One region of the Kitasatospora sp. NPDC059462 genome, then DNA from elsewhere that is predicted to be linked to it. Evidence: riboswitches for the same ligand, from Rfam matches in the RefSeq annotation. Region 1 holds a riboswitch; each other region holds the start of a gene.
What was found. A riboswitch is a leader RNA that binds a small molecule or an ion and turns the genes downstream of it on or off. The one in region 1 is predicted to bind cyclic di-AMP.

Region 1 (5,299 bases):
CAGCGGGAGCTGGCGCTGCCGGTGTCCCAGATCCGCCCGGCGGACCTGGTGGAGGCGGTGGTGCCGGGTGCGGCCTCGCCGCACGACGTGGCGCGCCGCGGCCTGGCCGAGGACGATCCGGCGCTGCTGGACCAGCTGCTGGCGATCCCGCAGGTCCATCTGGTGGTGGACGGCTACAACGTGACCAAGACGGGCTATCCGACGCTGCCGCTGGAGCAGCAGCGGATCCGGTTGCTGGGCGGGCTGGCGATGCTGGCGCAGCGCACCCAGGCGGAGGTCACCTGTGTGTTCGACGGCCAGGACCTGGACGTGCCGGTGATCATGGCGCCGCCGCGCGGGGTGCGGGTGCGGTTCAGCCGGACCGGGGAGACGGCGGACGAGCTGATCCGCCGGCTGGTCCGGGCCGAGCCGCAGGGGCGTCCGGTGGTGGTGGTCTCCACCGACCGGGAGGTCGCGGAGGGCGTGCGGAAGGCCGGCGCGCGCCCCGTCGCGTCGGTGCTGCTGCTCAACCGGCTGGCCCGGCCGTAGCCCGTTCCCGGGGCGGCCCGGCCGGTATGACGGCTGGTCAGCGCCGGGATTGCGGTGTTGTGCGTGTTTTGTGAAGTCAGATGGACGGTTCGGGTTCACGCGAACGGGGGAGTGGCGCGAAGCGTGGATCTTCACTAGGGTCTGGCGTCAAACCTATTTTCCGGATTCTCACCCGTTCGGGTGAGGCCATTGGAAGAAGGAGCCGGTCCCTTGGCCTCCCACCGCCGTCCCAAGCAGCCGAGCCGCGCGCGGGTCTCCGTGCTCACCGCTGCCGCTGCGACCGCGGTCGCCCTCTCCGCCCAGGTCGCCGCCCACGCCGCGCCCAGTCCGTCGCCCAAGAAGGACGACGTCAAGGCGCAGATCGACCAGTTGCAGGAAGAGGCCGAGCAGGCCACCGAGAAGTACAACGGGGCCAAGGAGCGCGCGGACCAGCTGCGCAAGCAGGCGGACCAGCTGCAGGACCAGGTGGCCCGCGGCCAGGAGCAGATGACCCAGCTTCAGGCCGGGCTGGCCGAGGTGGCGGGCGAGCAGTACCGCACCGGCGGCATCGACCCGTCCGTGCAGCTGATGCTCACCTCCGACCCGTCCGGCTACCTGGACAAGGCCTCCAGCGTCCAGCAGGCCAGCTCCAGCCAGGCCGAGGCGCTCAAGGGCCTCCAGGACCAGCAGCGCCGGCTCGACCAGCAGAAGGCCGAGGCGGCCGCCGTGCTGGCCTCGCTGGACAGCACCACCAAGGACCTGAACCAGACCAAGGCCGAGGTCAACAAGAAGCTCCGGGAGGCCCAGGAGCTGCTGAACTCGCTCAGCGCCGCCGACCGCGCGGCCCTGAAGGCGGCGCAGCAGCAGGCCGACCGCGCCTCCCGCGGCTCGGAGCGCACCGACCTGGGCAGCCTGCCGCAGGCGAGCGGCAAGGCGGGCTCCGCGGTCGCCCTCGCGATGAGCAAGCAGGGCTCGCCCTACGGCTGGGGCGACGTCGGCCCGAACACCTTCGACTGCTCCGGCCTGATGGTCTGGGCGTACGGCAAGGCCGGCGTCTCGCTGCCGCGCACCTCGCAGGCGCAGGGCAACTACGGCACCCGGGTGCCCTCCCTGGCCGAGGCCCAGCCGGGCGACCTGGTCATCTACCGCGACGACCGCAGCCACGTCGGCATGTACATCGGCAACGGCATGGTGGTGCACGCGCCGCGCACCGGTGACGTGGTGAAGGTGATGAAGGCCGACGCCATGAAGATCAACACGATCCGCCGGGTCTGACGGCGGGCCGTCTGACGGGTCGCCACGACACGCCCGGAGGCCCGTTCCGGCTCCTGTGATCAGCGCCACCCCCGGCCGGGGGTGGCGCTGACGTTTCGGCCGCGCATTCGAACGTCTGACGGAGAATGATCAGCCCGATGTGGGGATGTGATCACGTTCGGTCATTTTCACAAGGGAACTTGGGTATTCTTCCGACTTTTTTCTGACAAGGATTTGAACGGATCACGGATCTGTTACTAGGGTCGTGCCTCGAACCACGCACAGTCGATCACCCAGCCTGGGTGGCGGCGGGGTTCGCCGCCGAGTTCGTGAAGCAGCGGGAGGGCGCCTTCGGGTCGTCCCTCCGAGTGAAGGCCCAGCAGTCGGGGGTCCGCTGTGGAACGGAGCCGGGGAACCACGTTCCTCCGGGGTGAATCGGCGCCAGGCCGGCCGCGCGAGCGGCGGGTGAGGCGTCGTAGGGCACGCTTCCGCCCGAACCCGTCAGCTCACCCGGTAGGCGGATGAGGAAGAAGGAGTCCGCCTTCGTGGCGTCCCATCGTCGTCCCAAGCCCGCCGGCCGCACCCGTGTCTCGATCCTGACCGGTGTCGCCGCCGCTGCCGTCGCCCTCTCCGCGCAGTCCGGCGCCCACGCCGACCCGACGCCGACCAAGGACCAGGTCAAGGAGCAGGTCGACCAGCTCAACGAGCAGGCCGAGGTCGCCACCGAGAAGTACAACGGCGCCCAGGCCAAGCAGCAGGAGCTGCAGAAGCAGGTCGCCGAGCTGCAGGACAAGGTGGCCCGTCAGCAGGCCTCGGTCACCGAGGCGCAGGGCGGCCTCGCCGAGATCGCCGGCGAGCAGTACCGCACGGGCGGCATCTCGCAGACCGTCCAGCTGATGCTCTCCGCCAGCCCGGACAACTTCCTCAGCCAGGCCGACGCCCTGAACCAGGCCGGTTCCACGCAGTCCGGCGCGCTGAAGGAGCTCCAGGAGCAGCAGCGCAGGCTCGACCAGGACCGCACCGAGACCCAGGCCAAGCTCGCCGAGCTGGAGGCCACCACCCAGCAGCTGAAGTCCTCGAAGGAGGACGTCCAGGGCAAGCTGCAGAAGGCCCAGGACCTGCTCAACACGCTCACCGAGCAGGAGCGCCAGGCGCTGCGCGCGGCCGAGGAGAAGGCCGCCGCCGAGGCCAAGGCCAAGGCGGACGCCGCCAAGGCCGAGGCCGCCAAGGCCGCCAAGGAGAAGGCCGACGCCGAGCGCGCCTCCCGCGACGCCAACCGCACCAGCCCGAGCGCGCCGTCCACGGCCGCTCCGGCGGCCCCGGCCGCCACCGCCAAGCCGGCCGCCCCGGCGGCGCCCGCCGCCAACGGCTCGCGCGCCGCCGCCGCGATCGCCGCCGCGGAGAGCAAGCTCGGCTCCCCGTACGTGTACGGCGCCACCGGCCCGAACTCCTTCGACTGCTCGGGCCTCACCGGCTGGGCGTACGCCCAGGCGGGCGTGTCGCTGCCGCGCACCTCGCAGGCGCAGGCCACCGCCGGCACCCAGATCGGCTCGGACATCTCCAAGGCCCAGCCCGGCGACCTGGTGATCTTCTACGGCGACCGCCACCACGTGGGCATCTACGTCGGCGGCGGCCAGGTCATCCACGCCCCGAAGCCGGGCGCGTCGGTCCGCTACGAGGCCGCGTCCAACATGCCGGTCAACACCATCGTGCGCCTCTGACCCACGGTCGGCAGGCTCCGCCGGGCCCGGTTCCCCCGCACGGGGGGACCGGGCCCGCGGCATTCCCCGGCCCGCCGGGACGCTCGGTCCGCGAACCGATCTGATGTCCGAGGAGTGTCCGAATATTCGGGTTCGGAGGGGTTTGGAATCGGTTGCCCCGACTCGCTAACGTCTGCCACCGGACGCCCGCTTCGACAGCCGCCCGCTCCGGTGCGGCGGCGGGCCGGGCCCAGGATCGGAGCCGACGTCGCATGGCCGTGCACCGCCGTTCCCCGCTGTCAGGTGCGCACGTGCTCGCCCGGGCGCTGGTGCTCACCGCGGCGGCCGCCACCGCGTTGGGCGTGTCGGCCGGCGGCAGCGCCCGGGCCGTGCCCGGCTCGCCGGACGCCCCGGCCGACCGCAAGGACGTCAAGGCACAGGTGGAGCAGCTCTACGACGAGGCCGAGCAGGCCTCCGAGCGCTTCAACGCCGCCCAGGAGGCCCAGCAGCGGCTCCAGCACGAGACCGGCGATCTGCAGCAGCAGATCGCCGTCTCCCAGGACGAGCTCAACCGGCTGCGCGGCGAACTCGCCACCGTGGCCGGCGCCGAGTACCGCGGCGGCGGGATGACCCGGACCGTCCAGCTGATGCTCTCCACCGACCCGGAGGCCTACCTCTCCCGCGCCCGGGCCCTCGACCAGAGCGCCGAGCGGCAGAACGAGACCCTGCACGAGCTGCGGGGCCGTCAGCGGGTGCTCGACCAGCGCCGGGCCGAGACCACCGCCAAGCTCGCCGAGCTGGAGCAGACCCGCAAGGCGCTGGCCGAGAGCAAGCAGCAGATCCAGCAGCGGCTCGCCAAGGCGCAGCGGCTGCTCAACGGCCTCGGCGCCGTCGAGCGCGCCCGGCTCGCCGCCCAGGACGCCCGTGAGGCGGAGCAGCGGGCCACCCGGGGCACCGACCGGCTGGACTTCGGCACCGCCCCGCCCGCCTCGGAACGCGGCGCCGCCGCGCTGGCCGCCGCGGTGCGGATGATCGGCGCGCCCTACGTCTACGGATCCACCGGGCCCAAGGCGTTCGACTGCTCCGGTCTGATGTACTGGAGCTGGCGGCAGGCCGGAGTGACCCTGCCGCGCACCTCGCAGGCCCAGGCGTACGCCGGGCGGCGGGTCAGCCTCACCGAAGCGCGGCCGGGAGACCTGGTGATCTTCTACCGGGACATGCACCACGTCGGGATGTACGCCGGCGGCGGGGTGATCGTGCACGCCCCCTACCCGGGCGCCAAGGTCCGCTACGAGGCCGTCAACGCGATGCCCGTCTCGGGGGTGATCCGGCTCTGAGCCGCCCGGATCCCGCCGCCGGCCGCCGGCCCTCGCGGCGCACCGCCCTGCTGCTCGCGGCCGGCGGGCTGGTCCAGCTGTCACTGCCCGGGGCCGCCCCGGCGCGGCCCGCCGCCGCGGCCGCGGACGAGCACGCCGAGGTCCTGGCGCTGCTCGACGGGCGGGCCCGGGCGCTGACCGCCGGGCCGCCCGCGCTGCCGGTGCGGGCCGGCTACCGCAACCTGCTGCTCGGCCCGGTGGACCGGGCCGGGCGGTGCGCCGCCACCGCCGAGCTGACCGTCGAGGTGACCGGGTACGACCGGCAGCCGGTGGTCCACCCGCGCCGGCTGGCGCTGGCCCGCTCCGCGGCCGGCTGGCGGGTCGAACGGGAGGAGGGCGCGGGCGGGCCGCCACCGCTGTGGGACCTCGGCGCGGTACGGGCCGAGGCGGGCGCGCGCTGCCTGGTGCTCGGGGTGGACGCCGGGGGCGCTCCCGCGTCCGCCGGACCCGCCCCCGCCGGAC
Region 2 (5,299 bases), on a different contig from region 1:
CCAGCCGACGCAGAGGAAGACCAGCGACACCGCCATGCTGAGGATCGCCCAGGGGAGCATCACCACCTGGTACAGCACGGCCTTCCAGCCGGCCGCGTCCGCGATCCGGGCGGTGATCCCGCCCCAGACGCCCGGGCGCACGGCACGGACCGGCGCCGGGGCGGGCACGTCCAGGGCGAGCAGGCCGCGCACCCGGGCGCGCTCCAGGCCGCCGAAGCCGCGGGCGGCGGCGGTCAGCGCGGCCAGCACCGGCAGGCCGAGCACGGTGACCACGGTGCCGACGCCGAAGGAGAACAGCGCGACCGCGACGGCGAAGCCGGCGACCGCCGACGGCAGGCCGGTCAGCGTGAAGCCGACCTCGCGGTAGAAGTAGGAGGTGAACGGGGCCCGCCAGGCGTACGGCGGCTCCTCGATGCGGCGGGCCACGGCGTGGCGCTCGCCGCCGTCGTACGCGTGGTGGTCGTACTCGTCGCGCTGCATGCTGTGGGTGCTCATGGCCGGTCTCGGTCCCTCGGGTCGGTCGCGGGTCGGGCTCGTGGGGTCTGTCCTGCTGACCCCCTCAGCCTGTCAAAACGCGCCCGGGCCGGACATCCGGCTCCCCGGCGAACCGGGGGTGGGGTTATCCCCCCTGAACGGCGCCCCCGGCCGGTTCGTCGTCGGCGAGCAGCGCGTACTGGTAGGCGTCGCGCCAGCCGTCGTGGCGCCGGTAGTCGTGCCGGACCCGGCCCTCCAGCCGGAAGCCCGCCCTGGTCAGCACCCGGACCGAGGCGGCGTTGTCGACATCGGCCCGGGCCTCCAGCCGGTGCAGGCCGAGCGGGCCGAAGGCGAGGTCCCGCAGCAGCCCGACGACCTCGCCCGCGTAGCCGAGCCCCCAGACGTCGCGGCGCAGCGCGTAGCCGAGGTGGGCGGCCCCGTGCGGGCGCAGACCGAGCGCGGCGTTGCCGATCGGGACGGCGCGGGCCGGGTCGTCGGCGTCCGCGAGGCGGACGACGGCCAGCCGGTAGACCTCCCGGGGCTCCCGCTCCGCCTCCTCCAGGTACTGGGCGACCTGGTCGGCGCAGGTCTCGTGGTCGCGCGGCGCGAACGGCAGGTAGCGGGTGGCCTCCGGGTCGCCGAACACCGCGTGCAGCGCCGCCACGTCCTCGGGGGTGTGGTGGAACTCGCGGACGGCCAGCCGGCGGCCGGTGAGTCGGACGGGGACCATGGCTCCCGACCCTACCCCCGACCAGCGGTTACGGTTCGTGGTTATGGAAGACGAAGACCTGCGGCTCGCCCCGCGCACCAAGGCCGCCGAACTGCTCGCCTGGGCGGAGGCGGAGGGCCGCGAGCCGGTCGCCGAGGCCCCGCTGCGGGCGGTGCTGGCGCTGCTGGAGCTGGGCGGCGGCAGGATGCACGACGGCTGGCCGGAACTGACCTCCGCCGCGGTGGAGCACCTGCTGTACGAGCGCCTGTACCTGTACGTCCAGCCGGAGCCGGGGCAGGATCCGCTGGCGTACGGCGCGGCGGTGCGGCTGCTGGTCGACCACCAGCGGGCGGCGAAGCGGCTGAACGCCAAGCGCCAGGAACGGCTGCACGCGGAGGCCGAGTGGCAGGGCGAGGTGGCGGCCGGGCTGCTGCGCCGGGCGGACCTGGTGACCTGGCCCCGGCTGTACGCGCTGCTGCTGCGCACGGCCGGGGTGGACACCGGCGACGGGGCGGCGGTGCGGGCCTGGCTGGAGGGGTTCCGGGAGCTCCCGGCGCGGGAGCGGACGGCGGCGTTCACGGCGCTGGAGGCGGACGGCGTGCTGGACCCCGTGGACGACGGGGGCTGGGACGGCGGGGCGCGGACACTGGCGGTCGGCATGGCCACCGACGGCGCCCGGCGGCTGCTGGAGCAGGGGCTGATGGAGCGCAGCTACCGGAACCTGGCGGAGCTGACGGCGCTGGGCCGGCCGATGCCGGAGGAGCTGGCCGGGGACTTCGGGGCGTTCGAGGAGGCCGCGGTCGGGGCGGCGCTGGAGCTGGCCGGCGCGTGGACGGTGCCGGGGCTGCCGCGGCTGCTGGTCGAGGAGTTCCCGGAACTGGCGCCGGAGCCGGGTCAGGCGGAGATCGACGCGTACCTGGCCGGGCTGGAGCCGGCCGGGGACGAGGCCGGCGACGGGGACGGCGCCGAGGCCCCGGACCGGGCCGGGGACGGGCTCGCGGCCGGGGCGTAGGAGCGCGCGAGGGGCCCCGGCCGGACGGCCGGGGCCCCTGGGCGCGGGCGGGGAGGCGTCAGGGGGTGACGCCGCGCTGCTCGAACCAGGCCTCCGGGTCGACGGGCGCGCCGCCGCCGGGGCGGACCTCGACGTGCAGGTGGGCGCCGGTGACGTTGCCGGTCGCGCCGACCTTGCCGATCTGCTGGCCGGGGACGACCTTGCCGGAGCCCTTGATGATCGAGGAGAGGTGGCAGTACCAGATCTCGGTGCCGTCGGGCAGCGTCTCGACGATCCGGTAGCCGTAGGCGCCGGCCCAGCCGGCCGAGGTGATGGTGCCCTGGCCGACCGCGTAGACCGGCTCGCCCTGGTCGGCGGCGAAGTCCAGGCCGGTGTGCAGGTGGGCCCAGTAGCGGGCGCTCTGGCCGTAGTGGGCGGAGAGCCGGTAGTCGCGCACCGGCAGCTTGATGGCGGCGAGCTTGGCCTTCTCGGCCTCCTCGGCGGCGCGCTTGGCCTGCTCCTGCTGGGCGACCTGGGCGGCGCGCTTGGCCTCGGCCTCCTGGGCGGCCTGGACGCGGGCGTTCTCCTCGGCCGCGGTGCGCTGGCTGTCGGCCTGCTGCTGGATGCGGGCGGCGAGGGCGAGGCCGGGGTCGGCGGAGAGGGTGGCCGGCAGCTCGTCGGGCGCCTCGACGGCGGGCGCGGCGGCCGGGGTGGCGGAGGCGAAGCCGGTGGCGCCCAGGGTGGCGGCGACGGCGGTGACGCCGAGCAGCGGAGCGGTGCCGCGGCCCTGACGGGGCATCCGGTGCCGGCTGGTCCCGTCGGCCGGCGGGGCGGTCTCGTCGGCGGGGCCGCCGAAGGGGCCGTGCCCGGTGAACGGGCCGGGGTGGTCGAGCAGCTGGGTGCCGGACGGGTGTGCCGGGGTGTGCGTCGACGCCACGGAGGCGCGCTCCTTTCCTTCCTTCGCGCCTACCGGGTTAGCTGACGGGTTCGGAGCAGGAAGGTCTCCTACGGCCGGGCCTGGGCCTGGCCGATTCACCCCAAGGAACGTGGTTCCCCGGCTCCCTGGCCTGCCCGGAGGCCGGCCGGCGGGATTAGGCGACGGCGCACGGTGCCGTCTGGGTACGGCGTTGCGGACCGCGCTGCGTTATCAAACGTTAATCCGAGAGCCCCCCGATTCCAAGCCGTCCGTTGCCGGCGGCGGGATACGGACCGGGTACCACGCGACCCGATGGGCGATTTGGGACGTTTGATGACAACTGACACTACCGAACGTGTCGGGACGTCAACGAACGACCCCTCACTTGAGTACGCCTACTCATGTGCGACCGGGCCGGGCGCGGCCATCCTGACGCCATGAGCGCACCGATGCAGTCCCGCACCACGGCCGCGTACCACATCCAGGCCGTGCTGTCCTTCGCCCTCTCCGCCGCCGCCCTCGGCATCGGGATCGCCTTCCTCCCGGTGGAGCCGTGGACCCGGGCGTTCCTCGCCCTCGGCCTGCTCTACACGATCACCTCCACCTTCACCCTCGCCAAGGTGGTCCGGGACAAGCAGGAGACCTCCGAGCTGGTGACCCGGGTCGACCAGGCGCGGCTGGACAAGCTGCTGGCCGAGCACGACCCGTTCCGGGTGGAGGGCGTCTGACCGGACGCCGACGGCGGGTCGCGGCCGGACGGGCGGGCGAGAGTCGATAGCTTGACGGCTAAGGCTATTAGCCTTAGCTTTATGGCTATCGGCACTCCGCCGACGGTCCCGCCCCAGGAGGCTCCCCATGAACGGCACCCTCGCCCCCGTCACCCGCCACCTCGACCTGCCCGGCGGCCGGATCGCCTTCGACGACACCGCGCACGGCGAGGGCGTCCCGGTCGTGCTGCTCCCCGGGATGCTCGACAGCCGGGCCGCCTACCGGCACCTGCGCCCGCTGCTGGCCGCCGCCGGCCGCCGGGTGATCACCATGGACCTGCGCGGCTTCGGCGAGTCCTCGATCCTCTGGGACGACTACTCCCCCGCCGCGATCGCCGGTGACGTCCTCGCCCTGCTGGACCACCTGGGCATCGAGCGGGCCGTGCTGGCCGGCAACTCCTACACCGGCGCCAGCGTCGTGAAGGCCGCCGGGGACGCCCCCGGCCGGGTCGCCGGCATCGTCCTGCTGGACGCCTTCGTCGAGAACGTGCCGCCGAACGCGCTGCAGCGCCTGGTGGTCGGTGCGATGGGCGCGATGCTGGTGCGCTCGCCCGGGTTCTGGGGCCTCTACCACCGCACGATGGCCTTCCCCGGCCCCAAGCCGGCCGACCACGAGGAGTACGTGGCCGGGCTGGTCGCCGCGATGCGCACCCCGGGCCGCAGGACCGCCACCCGCGGCTACGTGCGCGGCGACTCCGCGCCCGTCGGCTGGACGGCCGCCGTGCGCTGCCCGGCGCTGGTGGTGATGGGCTCGAAGGACCCCGACTTCGCGAAGCCGGAGCTGGTCGCCGACCGGCAGGCCGCCGCGCTGAACGCCCGCAAGGTGATGATCGAGGGCGCGGGCCACTACCCGATGGCCGACCACCCGCGGGCCACCGCCGACGCCCTGCTGTCCTTCCTCGCCGACCTGGCCTGAGCGCCGCCGCCGTCCCGAAGCGTCCCGAGCCCGTCCCCCGCCCCCGCCCCCCGTTCCCAGGAGAACCGCAGTGCCCCGAGTCGGACTGACCCCCGAGCAGGTCGTCGGCCACGCCCTCGCCCTCATCGACGAGCAGGGCCCCGAGGCCCTCACCCTGGCCGCCGTGGCCGCCCGCGCCGGGGTCGCCACCCCCTCGCTGTACAAGCACGTCAGCGGCGGCCTGGCCGAACTGCGCCGGCTGGTGGCCGTCCGGGTGACCGGGGAGCTGGCCGACCGGCTCGCCGAGGCGGCACTCGGCCGCAGCGGGGACGCCGCGGTCGCCGCCGTCCTGCGGGCGTACCACGCCTACGCCACCGAGCACCCGCACCGCTACGGCGCCCTGCCGCAGGCCCCGCAGCCGGACCCGGACCTCACCGCGGCGGCCGGCCGGCTGGTCGGGGTGATCGTCGCGGTGCTGCGCGAGTACGGGCTGGAGGGCTCCGAGGCGATCCACGCCGCCCGCACCTTCCGCTCGCTGGCCCACGGC
Region 3 (5,299 bases), on a different contig from region 1:
CTGACCGCCGCCGAGCAGGAGCTGCCCGCCGCCCGCCCCTGAACCGCCCGCCCTGACGGCCCGCCGCCGAGCCACCCGTCCCGGAACCGCCGCCGCCGAACCGCCCGTCCCTGTACCGCCGCCGCCGAACCGCCCGGCGGGCCGTCAGGCACCCACCGGCTCGGCCTCCCCGGAGCGCTCCGCCGCGTCCTCCAGGACGATCCGCCCCATCCGGGCGTACCGGTCCGGCCGGCGGGCGCGCATCCACAGCGCCAGCCCGAGGCCGCCCAGGAAGGTGCCGGTCACCAGGTACGGCATCAGCCGGAAGAGCAGCGTGCCGGCGGCCGCGCCGGCCGCCGCGTCCCGGTGGACCACCAGCAGGGCCACCACCCCCGCCATGCCCACCCCGCCGGCCAGCGGCGCCACCAGCGTCCGGAACCAGTGCCGGGTCCCCGGATGGCGGCCCTGCACGTGGAACCAGCCGACCACGGCGAACGAGCAGAGCGTCTGCACGATCAGGATCGCCATCGTCCCGAGCAGCGCCAGCAGCGTGTACAGGTGCGCGTAGGGGTCCATCCCGGCCAGCAGGAACCCGGCCACCAGCGCCGCCGCGACCACCGACTGGGCCGCCGAGGCGACGTGCGGCGAGCCGTGCCGCGGATGGGTGCGCCCCAGCGCCGGGTGGACGAACCCCTCGCGCCCGATCGCGTACAGGTACCGGGCCGCGCACTGGTGGAAGGCCATCGCGCAGGCGAAGGAGCCGCTCACCACCAGCCACTGGAAGACCGTGACCGCCCAGCCGCCGAGGTGCGCGCCCAGCGGGTCGAAGAACAGGCTGTTGCCGTCCTTGCCGGGGACCGCGCCGCGGGCCACCTCCACCGCGCGCCGCGCACCGTTGCCGGAGACGATCATCCAGGACACGAAGACGTAGAACAGCCCGACGCCGACCACCGAGATCAGCGTCGCCCTCGGCACCACCCGCTTCGGGTCGCGGGACTCCTCGCCGTACATCGCGGTGGACTCGAAGCCGACCCAGGAGCAGAACGCGAAGAACAGCCCCAGCCCCGCGCCCGCCCCTCCGCCGTCCCCGCCGGCGCCACCGGCGCCACCGGCGCCACCGGCGCCGCGGAAGGCGTTCAGCGGATCCAGCGCCTCCCCGGCCACCAGCCCGTCCGGCCCGCCGCCGGTGACCAGCACGGCCAGCGACACGGCGCCCAGCACCGCGACCTCCAGCACCAGCGCCACCCCGAGCACCCGCGCGGTCAGGTGCAGGTCGAACCAGGCCATCACCGCGATCACCAGCAGCCCGAGCCCCGCGTACCAGCCCCACGGCAGCACCACCCCCAGCTGCGCCGCGACCAGCGCGCGCAGCGCGTACGCGAAGAAGCCGAGGACGGCCGCCTCGAAGACGACGTACGCGAGCAGCGCCAGCAGCCCCGAGGCCATCCCGACCACCCGGCCCAGCCCGTGCGAGATGTAGCCGTAGAACGCCCCGGCCGCGGTGATGTGACGGGCCATCGCCACGTAGCCGACCGAGAAGACGGTGAGCACCAGGGTCGCGAACACGTAGGCGGCGGGCGCCCCGGCGCCGTTGCCCTGGCCGATGACGATCGGGAGGTTGCCGGTCATCGCGGTGATCGGCGCCGCCGTGGCGACCGCCATGAACACCACGCCCGGCAGACCGACCGAGTCCGCCTTCAGCCGGTCCACCCCGTCCCGCCGCCCCGCGCCCGCGGTCACGTCCCCGGTCGCGTCCCCGCGCTGGATGGCCATCCGGCACCCTTCACCTGCCGTGGCTGCGCCGCCCGCCGGAGCGGACGGGCGATGACAAGCCGACAGCATCGGCGGGCCGCACCCGGGCCCGCAAAGCGGGGTGACCCGGCGTCAGCACCGCCGGGTTGACGCCCTGTTCGAGCCGCGGGCCGGCCCGTTCGACCGGGGGACGACGACGGCCGGCCCGGCTCGCGAGGGAGGTCTCGCGAACCGGGCCGGCCGGACGGGCGTGTCCCGCGCCCGTCGATCCGCTGGAGGTGCGGTGCTCACCCGGTCGAGCGGTCACCCGACATGACCATCCCGGGGGAGCCGTCTCGCCCCGCACCCAGCGGTGGCGGAGGTGATCCGACCGGAGGGTCAGATCGCGACGCCGCGCGCCCGCAGGTAGGCGATCGGGTCGATGTCCGAGCCGTACTCCGAGCCGGTGCGGATCTCGAAGTGGAGGTGCGGGCCGGTCACGTTGCCGGTCGCACCGGAGAGGCCGATCTGCTGGCCGGCGGTGACGGTCTGGCCGACCTTCACGCCGATCGAGGACAGGTGCGCGTACTGGGCGTACTTGCCGTCGGCGAGCTTGATCTCGACCTCGTTGCCGTAGGCGCCGCCGTTGCCGGCCTTCACCACGGTGCCGTTGGCGACGGCGCGCAGCGGGGTGCCGGTGGAGGCGACGAAGTCGGCGCCGGTGTGGTGGCCGGAGGACCACATCGAGCCGGCCACGCCGTAGGCGGTGCCGAGCTTCGGGTTGGCCAGCGGGGCGACGTAGCCGGAGGTGGCGGCGACGACCGGGGTCGCGGTCACCGGGGCGACGGTGGTCTGCACGGCGGGCTTGGCGGCCGGGGCGGCCGGCTTGGTCGCCGGGGTGGCCGGCTTCGCGGCCGGAGCGGCGGGCTTGGTCGCCGGGGCGGCCGGCTTGGCGGCCGGAGCGGCCGGCTTCGCGGCCTGCTTGGCGGCGGGCGCGGCCTGCTTGGCCGCCGGGGCGGCGGGCTTGGCGGCCGGGGCGGCCTTGGTGCCGAGCGCGAGCTGCTGGCCCGGGAAGATCAGGTTCGGGTTGGCGCCGACGACCGAGCGGTTGTGCTCGTACAGCGCCTGCCAGCCACCGGTGACGTTCTTGGCGTCGGCGATCTTCGACAGGGTGTCCCCACCGACGACCTTGTAGCTCTCCTCGGCCTGGGCGGCGGGAGCAGCGGCCTGAGCGGCCGGCGCGGCCTGGGCGGCGGCCTGAGCGGCGGGCTTGGCGGCCGGAACCTCGTGCGCCTGGGCGGAGACGGTGGTCACCAGCGGGAGGGCGAAGGCGGCACCGGTGACAGCGGTGGCGATGCCGATGCGGGCGGCGCGGGGCAGGGCGATACGACGAGCCTGTGCGGGCATGGAAATGTCCTCTCCGACGCCTGCGAGGTGAGCTGTCGGGTTCGGGCTGGAGTTGCCCGGCCGCAAAAGGCGGCTTCACCCCTAGCCGGACCGCGAATTCGGGTCCGGCGACTTACCTGTGGGTCCCCCGCTCCTGCCGTACAGAGTTCGTTGCGTACCACCGGGCAGCGGCAGGACTAGGCGTTCCACCCGGTGGCCACCCGGGCTGACGCCGGGCGGTCGCTGAACTAAAACTCATCCGTTCGGGTGAAGCAATGTCGATCTCCGCGGCCCGGGACCAAAGTCCGCCCCACCGTGACGCTGCGCAGAAAAGGCATGCACAGTACGCACACAATCCATTCACCGCGCGCACGTGATCCGCAACCCTGCGCCAATGCCGGAACCAGTGCGTACACGATCACTCACGGAAAGGACATCCCCCGACACACCCCCGGTGACCCTTGTCACGTGGGCCCCGCCGGACCGACCATGGGCCGTGGCCACCTCCGAGGCCGGCACCCTGCGGTTGGGCACCGCGCAGGGTCGCTGGGTACTACTGGCGACGGTGCTCGGCTCCAGCATGGCGATGCTCGACGGGACCGTCGTGAACGTCGCGCTGCCCAGGATCGGCGCCGACCTCGGCGCCCAACTCGACGCCCTGCAATGGACGCTCAACGCCTATCTGCTCACCCTGGCGGGCCTGATCCTGCTCGGCGGAGCGCTCGGCGACCGGTACGGCCGGCGCCGGGTCTTCCTGCTCGGCGTGGTCTGGTTCGCCGCCGCCTCCGCGGCCTGCGCCGCCGCGCCCACCGTCGAGGTGCTGATCGTCGCGCGCGCCGTCCAGGGCGTCGGCGGCGCGCTGCTCACCCCGGGCTCGCTGGCGATGCTCCAGGCCGTCTTCCACCCGGAGGACCGCTCGGCGGCGGTCGGACTCTGGTCCGGCCTCGGCGGGGTCTCGGCGGCGGTCGGCCCGCTGCTCGGCGGCTGGCTGGTGGACGGCCCGGGCTGGCGCTGGATCTTCCTGCTGAACCTGCCGCTGGCGGCGCTGGTGGTGGCGGTCTCCGCCCGGCACGTGCCGGAGAGCCGCGACGAGTCCGCGACCGGCCGCTTCGACGTGCTCGGCGCGGTGCTGGCCGCCCTGGCGCTGGGCGCCGTCACCTATGCGCTGACCGCCGCCGGGAAGGGCCTGTCCCCCGCGGTCTGGGTCACCGGGGCGGCGGGCCTGCTGCTCGGCGCCGCCTTCGTGGCGGTCGAGCGCCGCACCCCGGAGCCGATGCTGCCGCTGGGCCTGTTCTCCTCCCGGCTGTTCACCGCCGTCAACCTGGTCACCCTGACCGTCTACGCGGCGTTCAGCGGCGTCTTCTTCCTGCTGGTGGTGCAGCTGCAGATCGTCTCCGGGTTCTCCCCGCTGGTCTCCGGGCTGGCCCTGGTGCCGATCACCGTGATCATGCTGGTGCTGTCGGCCCGGGCGGGCCGGCTCGGCAAGCGGATCGGCCCGCGGCTGCCGCTGACCGTCGGCCCGCTGCTCTGCGCGGCGGGCGTCCTGCTGATGCTGCGGATCGGCCCCGGCGCCTCGTACTGGACGGACGTGCTGCCCGCCGTCGCCGTGATGGGCAGCGGCATGGTGCTGCTGGTCGCGCCGCTGACCGCCACCGTGCTGGCGGCGGTGGAGGTGCGTCACGCGGGCATCGCCAGCGGGGTCAACAACGCCGCCGCCCGGGCGGCCGGGCTGCTGGCGGTCGCGGCGCTGCCCGCACTGTCGGGGCTGAGCGGCGACGCCTACCAGGTGCCGGACGCGGTCGACTCCGCCTTCCGCACCTCGATGCTGATCTGTGCCGGGCTGCTGGTGGCCGGCGGGCTGACCGCGCTGGTGGCCGTCCACGGCAACGTGCTGGCCCCCGAGGACGCGCACCCGGTGGCGGAGCCGGACTGCCGCTACGCCTGCGCGACCAACGGCCCGCCGCTCGACCCCGGCCACCCGGCCCCGGTCGCGGCCGAACGCCGCGAGGGCCCCGCCGCCTGACCGGCGACGGGGCTGCGACCCGGCCGTCCGCCCGCCGGAGCGGCGGGCGGACGGGCGTGACGTTCCGTCAGAGAATGTCGCCCGGCGCGTACTTGGCGGCCTCCGGGTATGCGGCCGCGACGGCCTCGACCTGGCGGACGACCTCGGCGACCTGCGCCCCGGCCGCACCGGTGAAGGACA

Region 2: it holds a riboswitch for cyclic di-AMP, as region 1 does, so the genes downstream of both, ACFXAM_RS34965 (M23 family metallopeptidase) here and ACFXAM_RS24485 (NlpC/P60 family protein) in region 1, are expected to answer to the same signal.
Region 3: it holds a riboswitch for cyclic di-AMP, as region 1 does, so the genes downstream of both, ACFXAM_RS05705 (peptidoglycan DD-metalloendopeptidase family protein) here and ACFXAM_RS24485 (NlpC/P60 family protein) in region 1, are expected to answer to the same signal.

Annotation. Positions count from the first base shown of each region.
Region 1 covers NZ_JBHYUU010000107.1:3,624-8,922, reverse strand. The annotation lists gene ACFXAM_RS24495 (NYN domain-containing protein) at 1-528, shown strand, start outside; gene ACFXAM_RS24490 (NlpC/P60 family protein) at 739-1,782, shown strand; cyclic di-AMP (ydaO/yuaA leader) riboswitch at 2,144-2,296, shown strand; gene ACFXAM_RS24485 (NlpC/P60 family protein) at 2,307-3,482, shown strand; gene ACFXAM_RS24480 (NlpC/P60 family protein) at 3,734-4,798, shown strand; gene ACFXAM_RS24475 (hypothetical protein) at 4,999-5,299, shown strand, end outside.
Region 2 covers NZ_JBHYUU010000238.1:5,029-10,327, forward strand. The annotation lists gene ACFXAM_RS34950 (sensor domain-containing protein) at 1-495, opposite strand, end outside; gene ACFXAM_RS34955 (GNAT family N-acetyltransferase) at 620-1,204, opposite strand; gene ACFXAM_RS34960 (hypothetical protein) at 1,248-2,195, shown strand; gene ACFXAM_RS34965 (M23 family metallopeptidase) at 2,254-3,111, opposite strand; cyclic di-AMP (ydaO/yuaA leader) riboswitch at 3,124-3,282, opposite strand; gene ACFXAM_RS34970 (YiaA/YiaB family inner membrane protein) at 3,528-3,818, shown strand; gene ACFXAM_RS34975 (alpha/beta fold hydrolase) at 3,946-4,773, shown strand; gene ACFXAM_RS34980 (TetR/AcrR family transcriptional regulator) at 4,844-5,299, shown strand, end outside.
Region 3 covers NZ_JBHYUU010000012.1:24,694-29,992, reverse strand. The annotation lists gene ACFXAM_RS05715 (DUF2470 domain-containing protein) at 1-42, shown strand, start outside; gene ACFXAM_RS05710 (APC family permease) at 145-1,752, opposite strand; gene ACFXAM_RS05705 (peptidoglycan DD-metalloendopeptidase family protein) at 2,110-3,117, opposite strand; cyclic di-AMP (ydaO/yuaA leader) riboswitch at 3,120-3,280, opposite strand; gene ACFXAM_RS05700 (MFS transporter) at 3,593-5,119, shown strand; gene purB (adenylosuccinate lyase) at 5,187-5,299, opposite strand, start outside.